Regions from separate parts of the Rhizobium sp. BR 250 genome, predicted to be linked through region 1. Evidence: predicted binding sites of a transcription regulator. Region 1 holds the regulator's gene; each other region holds the start of a gene.
The links. Region 1 encodes LexA, which represses DNA repair genes until DNA is damaged. Its sites were predicted from a motif close to TGTTCNNNNTGTGTTCNG; they were not measured.
Positions count from the first base shown of each region.

Region 2: the regulator LexA is predicted to act here: its motif matches at 1,119-1,136, upstream of ruvC (crossover junction endodeoxyribonuclease RuvC).
Region 3: the regulator LexA is predicted to act here: its motif matches at 878-895, upstream of QD336_RS15105 (ATP-dependent helicase).
Region 4: the regulator LexA is predicted to act here: its motif matches at 1,158-1,175, upstream of dnaE (DNA polymerase III subunit alpha).

Region 1 is NZ_JARWKW010000001.1:421,794-423,996, reverse strand. It holds gene QD336_RS02125 (glutathione S-transferase family protein) at 1-316, opposite strand, end outside; gene QD336_RS02120 (hypothetical protein) at 411-650, shown strand; gene lexA (transcriptional repressor LexA) at 746-1,468, opposite strand; gene QD336_RS02110 (TRAP transporter large permease subunit) at 1,716-2,203, opposite strand, start outside.
Region 2 is NZ_JARWKW010000006.1:336,810-339,012, forward strand. It holds gene ruvA (Holliday junction branch migration protein RuvA) at 1-536, opposite strand, end outside; gene ruvC (crossover junction endodeoxyribonuclease RuvC) at 565-1,077, opposite strand; gene QD336_RS12630 (methyl-accepting chemotaxis protein) at 1,325-2,203, shown strand, end outside.
Region 3 is NZ_JARWKW010000008.1:226,094-228,296, forward strand. It holds gene QD336_RS15100 (ABC transporter ATP-binding protein) at 1-721, shown strand, start outside; gene QD336_RS15105 (ATP-dependent helicase) at 1,025-2,203, shown strand, end outside.
Region 4 is NZ_JARWKW010000001.1:531,313-533,515, reverse strand. It holds gene QD336_RS02650 (lipoprotein-releasing ABC transporter permease subunit) at 1-152, shown strand, start outside; gene QD336_RS02645 (ABC transporter ATP-binding protein) at 168-851, shown strand; gene dnaE (DNA polymerase III subunit alpha) at 1,388-2,203, shown strand, end outside.

The sequences.
Region 1 (2,203 bases):
GATTGCGCAGCGACGAGAAGCCCGCATGCATTTCACTCGCCGCCGAGCGCGACCAGGCCCTTGCCTGCTTGTCGCTCGCCCACACACCCTGATGTCTCTCGGCAAGATACTCGGCGATCGACAGCGTTTCCCAGATCGTCACGCCCTCATCGACAAGGCAGGGCACCTTTCCGGTCGGCGAAAAGCTGGAAAATGAGACGTCTTCGCCAAAGGGAACGAGTTTTTCATCAAAGGCGATGCCGAGCGTGCGCATCAATATCCAGGGCCGCAGCGACCATGAGGAATAGTTCTTGTTGGCGATATAAAGATCGTACATGGCATGTCTCCCCGATATGACGCGCATTTCTATACCGGCAATGCGGTCCGGAATATTGCAAATAATCCATGGCTTCCATAAGCCGGATTGATGAATGGCGGCCGGGCAGGGGAAAGAATTCCACACACATCACCACCTGGAGACGACCGAAAAGGTGCGAGGCGATTGGCTGCCCATGGCTCGCGAAGAAGGGAAATGCGCCTTTTCCGCGATTGCAGCCAGCGTCATTTTGCCGTTGCGCCTGCAGCGCAACCGAAACATCAAGCGTGAAAGCTGGAATTGCTCTTCGCAGGAAACGGCATGTCGATCCGACGGATGGTGCGTCCCCTCATGAACGCGGTAAACGCGCCGTTCCTCGGACCGGCGGCCATGCATCACAAGAGACCGTCCTCTCGCCATCGCGAAAGGGACGGGCTCGATATCACCCATTCAATGGTAACGGCGGATCAGTCCCACCAGCTTGCCCTGGATCTTCACCCGGTCCGGCCCGAAAATGCGGGTTTCATAAGCGGGGTTGGCCGCTTCAAGCGCAATGGAGGCACCCTTGCGGCGGAAACGCTTCAACGTCGCTTCTTCATCATCCACCAGCGCCACGACGATATCGCCCGGATTGGCAGTGTTGCCGTTGCGGATGATGACGGTGTCGCCATCAAAAATGCCGGCCTCGATCATCGAGTCGCCTTTGACTTCCAGAGCGTAATGTTCGCCCGAACCCAGCATGTCGACCGGCACGGCCACATCATGGGTGTTGTTCTGGATCGCGGAAATCGGCACACCGGCGGCAATGCGGCCCATGACCGGCACGGTGACCGCACCGCCGAGATCGTTGGCAGGCGCCTTGGGGGCGGGGGCAGGTTCCGGCGTCTTCGGCTTGCCGAGGCTGCCTTCGATGACGCTTGGCGAAAAGCCGCGTTGCGGCCTCGCACCCGGCGTGTAGGCCTCCGGCAATTTGATCACTTCCAGCGCTCGCGCCCTGTTAGGTAGCCGGCGAATAAATCCGCGCTCCTCGAGTGCGGTGATCAGCCGGTGGATGCCGGATTTGGAGGCAAGATCGAGTGCGTCCTTCATTTCATCGAAGGAGGGCGGCACGCCGGACTCTTTCATTCTTTCATGAATGAAGAGAAGCAATTCCTGCTGTTTGCGCGTGAGCATGAGGAAAACACCCTTGAGAATCGTCGTTGAAGTCGCGAAACAAATACAGAACGAACACTATATGTTCCATATGTGTTCCGCAATCCCCTAAAATTTCGTGAAGGGTGTATCGCAGATGGTGATTTGATCGTCGAAACCGTGAACAAAGCGGATTTGATTACTTAAGCGAGGTGTCTCGAACGCCAAAACCACCGGCCGGGGAGAATCGGCCGATGGTTTCCCTTAGCGTTTTGCTGCGGGCTGAATTTCAGTAGATCGTGAGCGCAGGAATGAAGCTGACCGCGATGAGAAGCAGCATCGCCATGGTGAAGAACGGCCACAATTCCTTCGTCGTCGCGCCGAGCGGTGCTCTGGCAATGGAGGACGAGATGAACAGCGTGGTGCCGATGGGCGGAGTGTAGAGCCCGATACCCAGATTGATCACCATCATCATGCCGAGCTGTACCCGGTCGAGCCCTATCATATCGGCCAGTGGCACGAAGATCGGTCCGAGCAGCAGGATCGAAGGCGGCAGATCGAGCGGCATGCCGATGATCAGCATCAGGATGTTCATCATGAGAATGATCAGGATCGGGTTCGAAATATTCTCTGCCACCCAGGTGGCGAAATGCTGGGGTGCCTGATCGAAGGTGAGGACCCAGCCCACCGCGGCACTTCCCATGATGACCAGCATGACGACGCCGGTTGCCGAGCCTGCCTCGACGAAATTGTCGCAGAAACGCTTCCACGTCAGAT
Region 2 (2,203 bases), on a different contig from region 1:
ACCGCATTGGCGGCCTGGTCGCGCGAATAGCCGAGATTGGTGAGTGCTGAAACGGCATCCGCCACCGGCGCGGAGGCGACACCCTCTCCAAGCTCCTGCTTGAGGCCGATGGAGGCAGAGGCCTCTCCGGCAAAGGCGGGTGCCTTGTTGCGAAGCTCGGTCACGAGGCGCACCGCCACCTTGGGGCCGACGCCGGGCGCACGCGAAATCATCACCTTGTCCTGAAGCGCGATGGCATTGGCGAGTTCCGAAGGAGAAAGCGTGGACAGGACGGCCAGTGCCACTTTCGAGCCAACCCCCTGCACACTTTGCAGCAGGTTGAACCATTCCCGCTCCAGTGCCGAGAGAAAGCCGAAGAGCTTCAGTTGGTCCTCACGCACATAGGTTTCGATGAACAGCACCACCGCTTCCCCAACGGAACCGATTTTCGACAGGGTGCGCGCCGAACAATAGGCGACGTAACAGACGCCATGCACATCCACCAGCACGTAATCCGTGCCGATTTCTTCGATGCTGCCCTTTAGTTTTCCGATCATGATGCCGCCCGCTCAATGAGACTTATATTCAACCGGCCGCCAAGAGCCGCCGCATCCTGTCACCGCCGCGATTATGGGCGTGGCAGATGGCGATGGCGAGCGCGTCCGCCGCATCGTTACCCTTGAATTCGGCCTTCGGCATCAGGATTTTCAGCATCATGTGAATCTGCTGCTTTTCGCCGTGCCCGACGCCGATGACGGCCTTCTTGACCGCATTCGGCGCATATTCGAAGACCGGCAATCCGGCGCGTGCCGGAACCAGCATGGCAATGCCGCGCGCCTGGCCAAGTTTCAGCGTGGCGACAGCATCCTTGTTCACGAAGGTCTGTTCCACGGCCGCTTCGTCGGGCTGATGGCTATGCACGATATCCGCCAGCCCGTCATGCAGCTGGCAGAGCCGGGAGGCGAGGTCCATATCGCCATCCGACGTCACCGTGCCGGAAGCGACAAACCTGAGGCTGTTGCCGAGGGTGTCGATGACACCCCAGCCGGTGCGCCGCAGCCCGGGGTCGATGCCGATGATTCGAATCGTCTTTTGCATGAGCTACCTTATCTTTCCGCCCGCGACCCTGCCAGCGATAAGTGAACAAAACGACAACATTCATCAAATTTGCAGTGCAGCATTTACCTCTGCTTAAACCGCGTACCGCATTGTTCTCCACAAAATCAAAAAAGGGGAGCTGCGGACATGATGATCCGCAGCACAATAGTTTCGCCATATCAGCCGTCCGATGGCGCCATCCATGCATGGCGTAGGAACTGATCCGGCATTGGGGGCTGTATCGGCCATGCTGAACCGTTTTCATTCCATATCCACCAAGGTTCTCGTCATTTTCCTGGCGCTGATGGCGATCTCGACCGGGGCTCTCACGCTTCTCGGTTATCAGAGCAGCAGCGGCGTTCTGGAAGAACAGGCGTCGAAATCCATGGAGAGCATTCTCGTCTTCCGCGGTGACATGCTTCAGGAGCGTCTTGAACAGTTGAAGACGCAGGCGGATTCCATTGCCAAGATCGAAGCCCTGCAGATGGCTGTCGTTTCCATGCGCAGCGGCTGGGCGACCGTGCAGAAAAATTCCGGTGACGCGAAGGCAGAGTTGCAGCGCGTCTTCGTCAAGGAGAACCCCTTTGGCGACAGGGAAAAGCTGATCAAGCCGGAAAGCCCAAGCGGCTTTTATTATTCCACCCATGAAAAGACCCAGACGGATATAGCCAGTTATCTCAAGGGAACGCCGTTCAGCGACGTCCTCTTCATCGATCCCGCCGGGGCGGTCTATTATTCCTATCTGAAAGGACCGGCTTTCGGAGAAACCGTAACGTCCGGCGTCTGGACGGAAAGCGGCCTTGGCGCAGCCTTTGCGCGCGGCGCGGCGAATGCGGAAAAGGCGGTCAACGATGTGGCGCAGACCAGCTTCTCCGGGTTGCGGATCGATGCTGCGACAAAGGAGGCCGGTATTTATTTCGGCGTTCCGGTCGTCAAATTCGGCGCGTTCAAGGGCATCGTTCTTTTCCGCGTCAAGGAGGACGTTTTCGGCCAGATACTTACCAAAGGCATCGCGGCCGGCAGCTCCGAACAATCCGCCATCATATCCGCCGATGGCAAGGTTCTCGGCGTGGAAGGCGAAAAGCTGGTGAGCCTCGACCCTGTCGTCTACGGTTTCCACGGCGAA
Region 3 (2,203 bases), on a different contig from region 1:
GCTCGACGTCGTTTACGGCGCCAAGGAAAAACGCAACCACGTCGTGCGCGGCGTCAGCCTCACGGTCAACAAAGGTGAAACCCTTGGCATCGTCGGCGAGAGCGGCTGCGGCAAGTCGACCTTGCTGCGGTCGCTGGCCGGGCTGGAGGGCGGCTGGACCGGTTCGATCAGCTTTGACGGCAAACCGGTCGGCAAGACCCGCAGCCGCGATGAACTGAAACTGGCGCAGATGGTGTTTCAGGATCCCTACGGTTCTCTGCATCCACGCCACCGCATCGGCCGGGCGCTCGCCGAACCGATCCGCGCGATGGGGCTTGGCGACGGCTGGTCGAAGGTTCCCGCGGCCTTGCAACAGGTCGGCCTGCCCGCACATTTCGCCGAGCGCTTCCCGCATGAACTTTCCGGCGGCCAGCGCCAGCGCGTGGCAATCGCCCGCGCATTGATCCTCGAACCGCCGATCCTGCTGCTCGACGAGCCGACATCCGCGCTCGACGTCTCCATCCAGGCGGAAATCCTGAACCTGCTTGCCGACCAGCGCGAAGAACGCGATCTCACCTTCGTTCTCGTCAGCCACGACCTCGCGGTCATCGCCCATATGTGCGACCGCGTGCTGGTGATGCAGAACGGCGTTTTTGTCGACGAGTTGACCAAGGCCGATCTTGAAGCGGGCGTTACCCATGCGGCCTATTCAGGTGAGCTATTCGAAAGCAGTTTCCTGTAACGGTCACCCCACAACGGCCATATCGGGCGACCCATCCACGGCCGCCCGCCTTCTCACGTGGCGCGATTTGGGGATTTCGCCTGCGCGGCAGGGGACGAGCGACCTTTTGGGCCGATAAATTTCACGACCGACTGCCTTCAAACCACCGGAACAATGCGTTCAGCATTTGTTCTGGATTGCTGTTTGAGTCTTTGCTAATCATTGCGACAACAGGGCAGACAATGGCCGGAGATTCCGACGACTGCCATCTCTGAACAAGGTTCTCACCCGTGGGGACAGGCAGGTTATCTAAGGATTGCTGGCATGGCGGTTGCCTATCTGGAAAAGCTCAACGAACAGCAACGCAAGGCCGTGGAGCATGGCGTTGGGCTGGCAGAAGGACACACGGCCGGGCCGCTGCTGATCATCGCCGGGGCCGGTTCGGGCAAGACCAATACGCTCGCCCACCGTGTTGCGCATCTGATCGTGAATGGCGCCGACCCCCGCCGCATCCTGCTGATGACGTTTTCGAGGCGTGCCGCAACGGAAATGTCGCGGCGGGTCGAACGTATCTGCAAACACGTTATCGGGGCGAATTCGGCGATCATGACCGATGCGCTGGCATGGTCCGGTACGTTTCACGGCATCGGCGCACGCCTGTTGCGCATCTATGCCGAGCAGATCGGACTCAATATCGATTTCACCATCCATGACCGCGAAGACAGCGCCGACCTGATGAACCTTGTTCGGCACGAGCTGGGTTTTTCCAAGACCGAGAGCCGCTTTCCAACGAAGGGAACGTGTCTTGCCATCTATTCGCGCGTGGTGAACTCCCAGACGCCGCTAAAAGACATTCTCCGCCAGCATTATCCCTGGGTCGCCAACTGGGAGAGTGAACTTAAGGAACTGTTTGCAGCCTATGTCGAGGCCAAGCAGGTCCAGAATGTGCTCGATTACGACGATCTCCTGCTCTACTGGGCGCAGATGGTGAGCGACCCCATTCTGGCGGACGACATCGGTAACCGCTTCGACCATGTCATGGTCGACGAATATCAGGATACCAACCGGCTGCAGGCCTCGGTGCTGATGGCGTTGAAACCCGGCGGGCGCGGGCTGACCGTGGTGGGCGACGATGCACAATCGATCTATTCCTTCCGGGCCGCGACCGTGCGCAACATCCTCGATTTTCCGGCATGCTTCAGCCCGGCGGCCGATATCATCACGCTGGATCGCAACTATCGCTCCACGCAGCCGATCCTAGCCGCCGCCAATGGCGTGATCGATCTGGCGCGCGAACGCTTTACCAAGAACCTCTGGACCGAACGGCAATCGCTCGAGCGTCCGAAACTCGTGACAGTGAAGGACGAGACCGAACAGGCGAATTTCATCATCGACCAGATTCTCGCCAATCGCGAAACCGGCATGACACTGAAACAGCAGGCCGTGCTGTTCCGCACCTCCAGCCACAGCGGGCCGCTCGAAGTCGAACTCACCCGCCGCAAT
Region 4 (2,203 bases), 110 kb from region 1:
TTTATTTCCTGAGCCAGCTTCCGGCTGAAATGGATATCAGCGAGACCATTTCCGTTGTCATCATGGCGCTCACGCTCTCTTTCCTGGCAACGATCTTCCCGGCCTGGCGGGCTTCCAAGCTCGATCCGGTGCAGGCCCTGCGTTACGAATAAGGACCGCTTCGCAATATGGCAAAAAAAACAGTGCTGCGGCTTACCGGTGTCGAGAGAACCTATGGTCAGGGCGAGACATCGCTTTCCATTCTGCGCAAGGCCGATTTTGAATTGAAGAGTGGTGAGATGGTGGCGCTGGTCGCCCCTTCGGGCACCGGCAAATCGACGTTGCTACATCTGGCTGGGCTTCTCGAACATCCTGATGCCGGCGAGGTCTTCATCAACGGCGCGCCCTGCAACGGCCTGCCGGATGAAGCGCGTACCGCGATCCGTCGCAGCGATATCGGTTTCGTTTATCAGTTCCATCATCTCCTGCCGGAATTTTCGGCAGTGGAAAATGTGATGATGCCGCAGCTCATCGCCGGTCTCACGCAGGCGGAAGCCCGCAAGCGTGCCAGCGCGCTGCTCGACTATATGCGGGTCGGTCATCGCGGCGAACATCGCCCGGCCGAACTCTCCGGCGGCGAACAGCAGCGCGTCGCCATCGCCCGCGCCGTCGCCAATGCGCCGCTCCTGCTGCTGGCCGACGAGCCGACCGGCAATCTCGATCCGGAAACCGCGCATTATGTTTTCGATGCGCTGGAGGCGCTGGTGCGCCAGTCCGGCCTCGCGGCGCTGATCGCCACCCACAATCACGAACTCGCTGCCCGCATGGACCGACGCGTCACACTTGCCGACGGCAAGATAGTCGATTTCTGACGTCGATTGCACGAGACCGGTCCTCGTGCATCCCGTGCGTCCGCAGCATTTGAGACGATCACTTCCGTCATGGAAGGAACGGTTCTGGAAGGGGTCATGTCGAGCGGGCGAGTCGGCCCGTCAGCACCCTGCAAGGGATGCCTGTTCTCCACATCTGAATTTTTTCCGAACCCGGAGGTGTTTTTGCCTCCGGATTTTTTCGCTTTGGAGTCAGGGGCTTGTTGCACCTCATCGGGGAACCGGAGGCGATTCTGCTGCATTAGCAAGAGGAATATCAGCAGAACCCTGTTGACAATCGAACAAAATGAGAACAAAATTGGAACATAACGAGTAAGGAGAGACCAATGACTGATTTCATCCGTGACGTTGCCGCTTTCGCCTCCATCGCTGTCTTCGTTGCCAGCTTTTCGGTGATCCTCACCGCCCTGTGAAGAAGACACCGGCGCAGAAGCCTGTATGGATACCGCAAAATGGTGGACATTAAGCGCCGGAAATCGGAAAATCGCCCCCTCGATTCAGAATGACAGGAAGACGATATGGGCGATACGGTTGTGCGTGGAGAGACCTCTGGCGAAACGCTGAAGACCCCCGGTTTTGTCCATCTTCGGGTTCATTCCGCATACTCCCTGCTTGAGGGGGCGTTGCCCCTCAAGAAAATCATGACCAAGGCCGTTGGCGACGGCCAGCCGGCCATTGCCATTACCGACACCAACAATCTTTTCGTCGCGCTGGAATTTTCCGAAAAGGCGCGGGATGAAGGTCTGCAGCCCATCATTGGCTGCCAGCTGTCCATCGACATGCAGGATGCGGCGGAGGATCGCCGCAATCACAATAGTCACCTCCAGAAACTTCCCGCCATCGTTCTCCTTGCCGCCAATGCGGAAGGGTATGAGCGGCTGGTGGATCTCGTCAGCCGCGCCTATCTGGACGGTGAGGGCAGCAGCCATTCCGTGCACATTACCCGCGCATGGCTGGAGGAAGCTTCCAATGCCGGCCTCATTGCGCTGACCGGCGCTTCCGGCGGCCCTGTCGATATGGCGCTGAAGGAAGGCCACGCCGCGCAGGCGAAGGAGCGGCTGCTGGCACTTAAGTCACTCTTCGGTGACAGGCTTTATATCGAATTGCAGCGCCAGTCCGGTTACGATCGCTCCCATGAGCGGCGCCTGATTGGCCTTGCTTATGAGCACGACATTCCCCTTGTTGCCACCAACGAGGCGTTTTTCCCGTCCAAGGCCGATTACGAGGCACATGATGCGCTGATGGCGGTGGCGCACAACGCCATCGTGTCCGATGACAGCCGGTTCCGCCTGACACCCGATCACTACCTCAAGAGCCGTGCGGAGATGACGGCG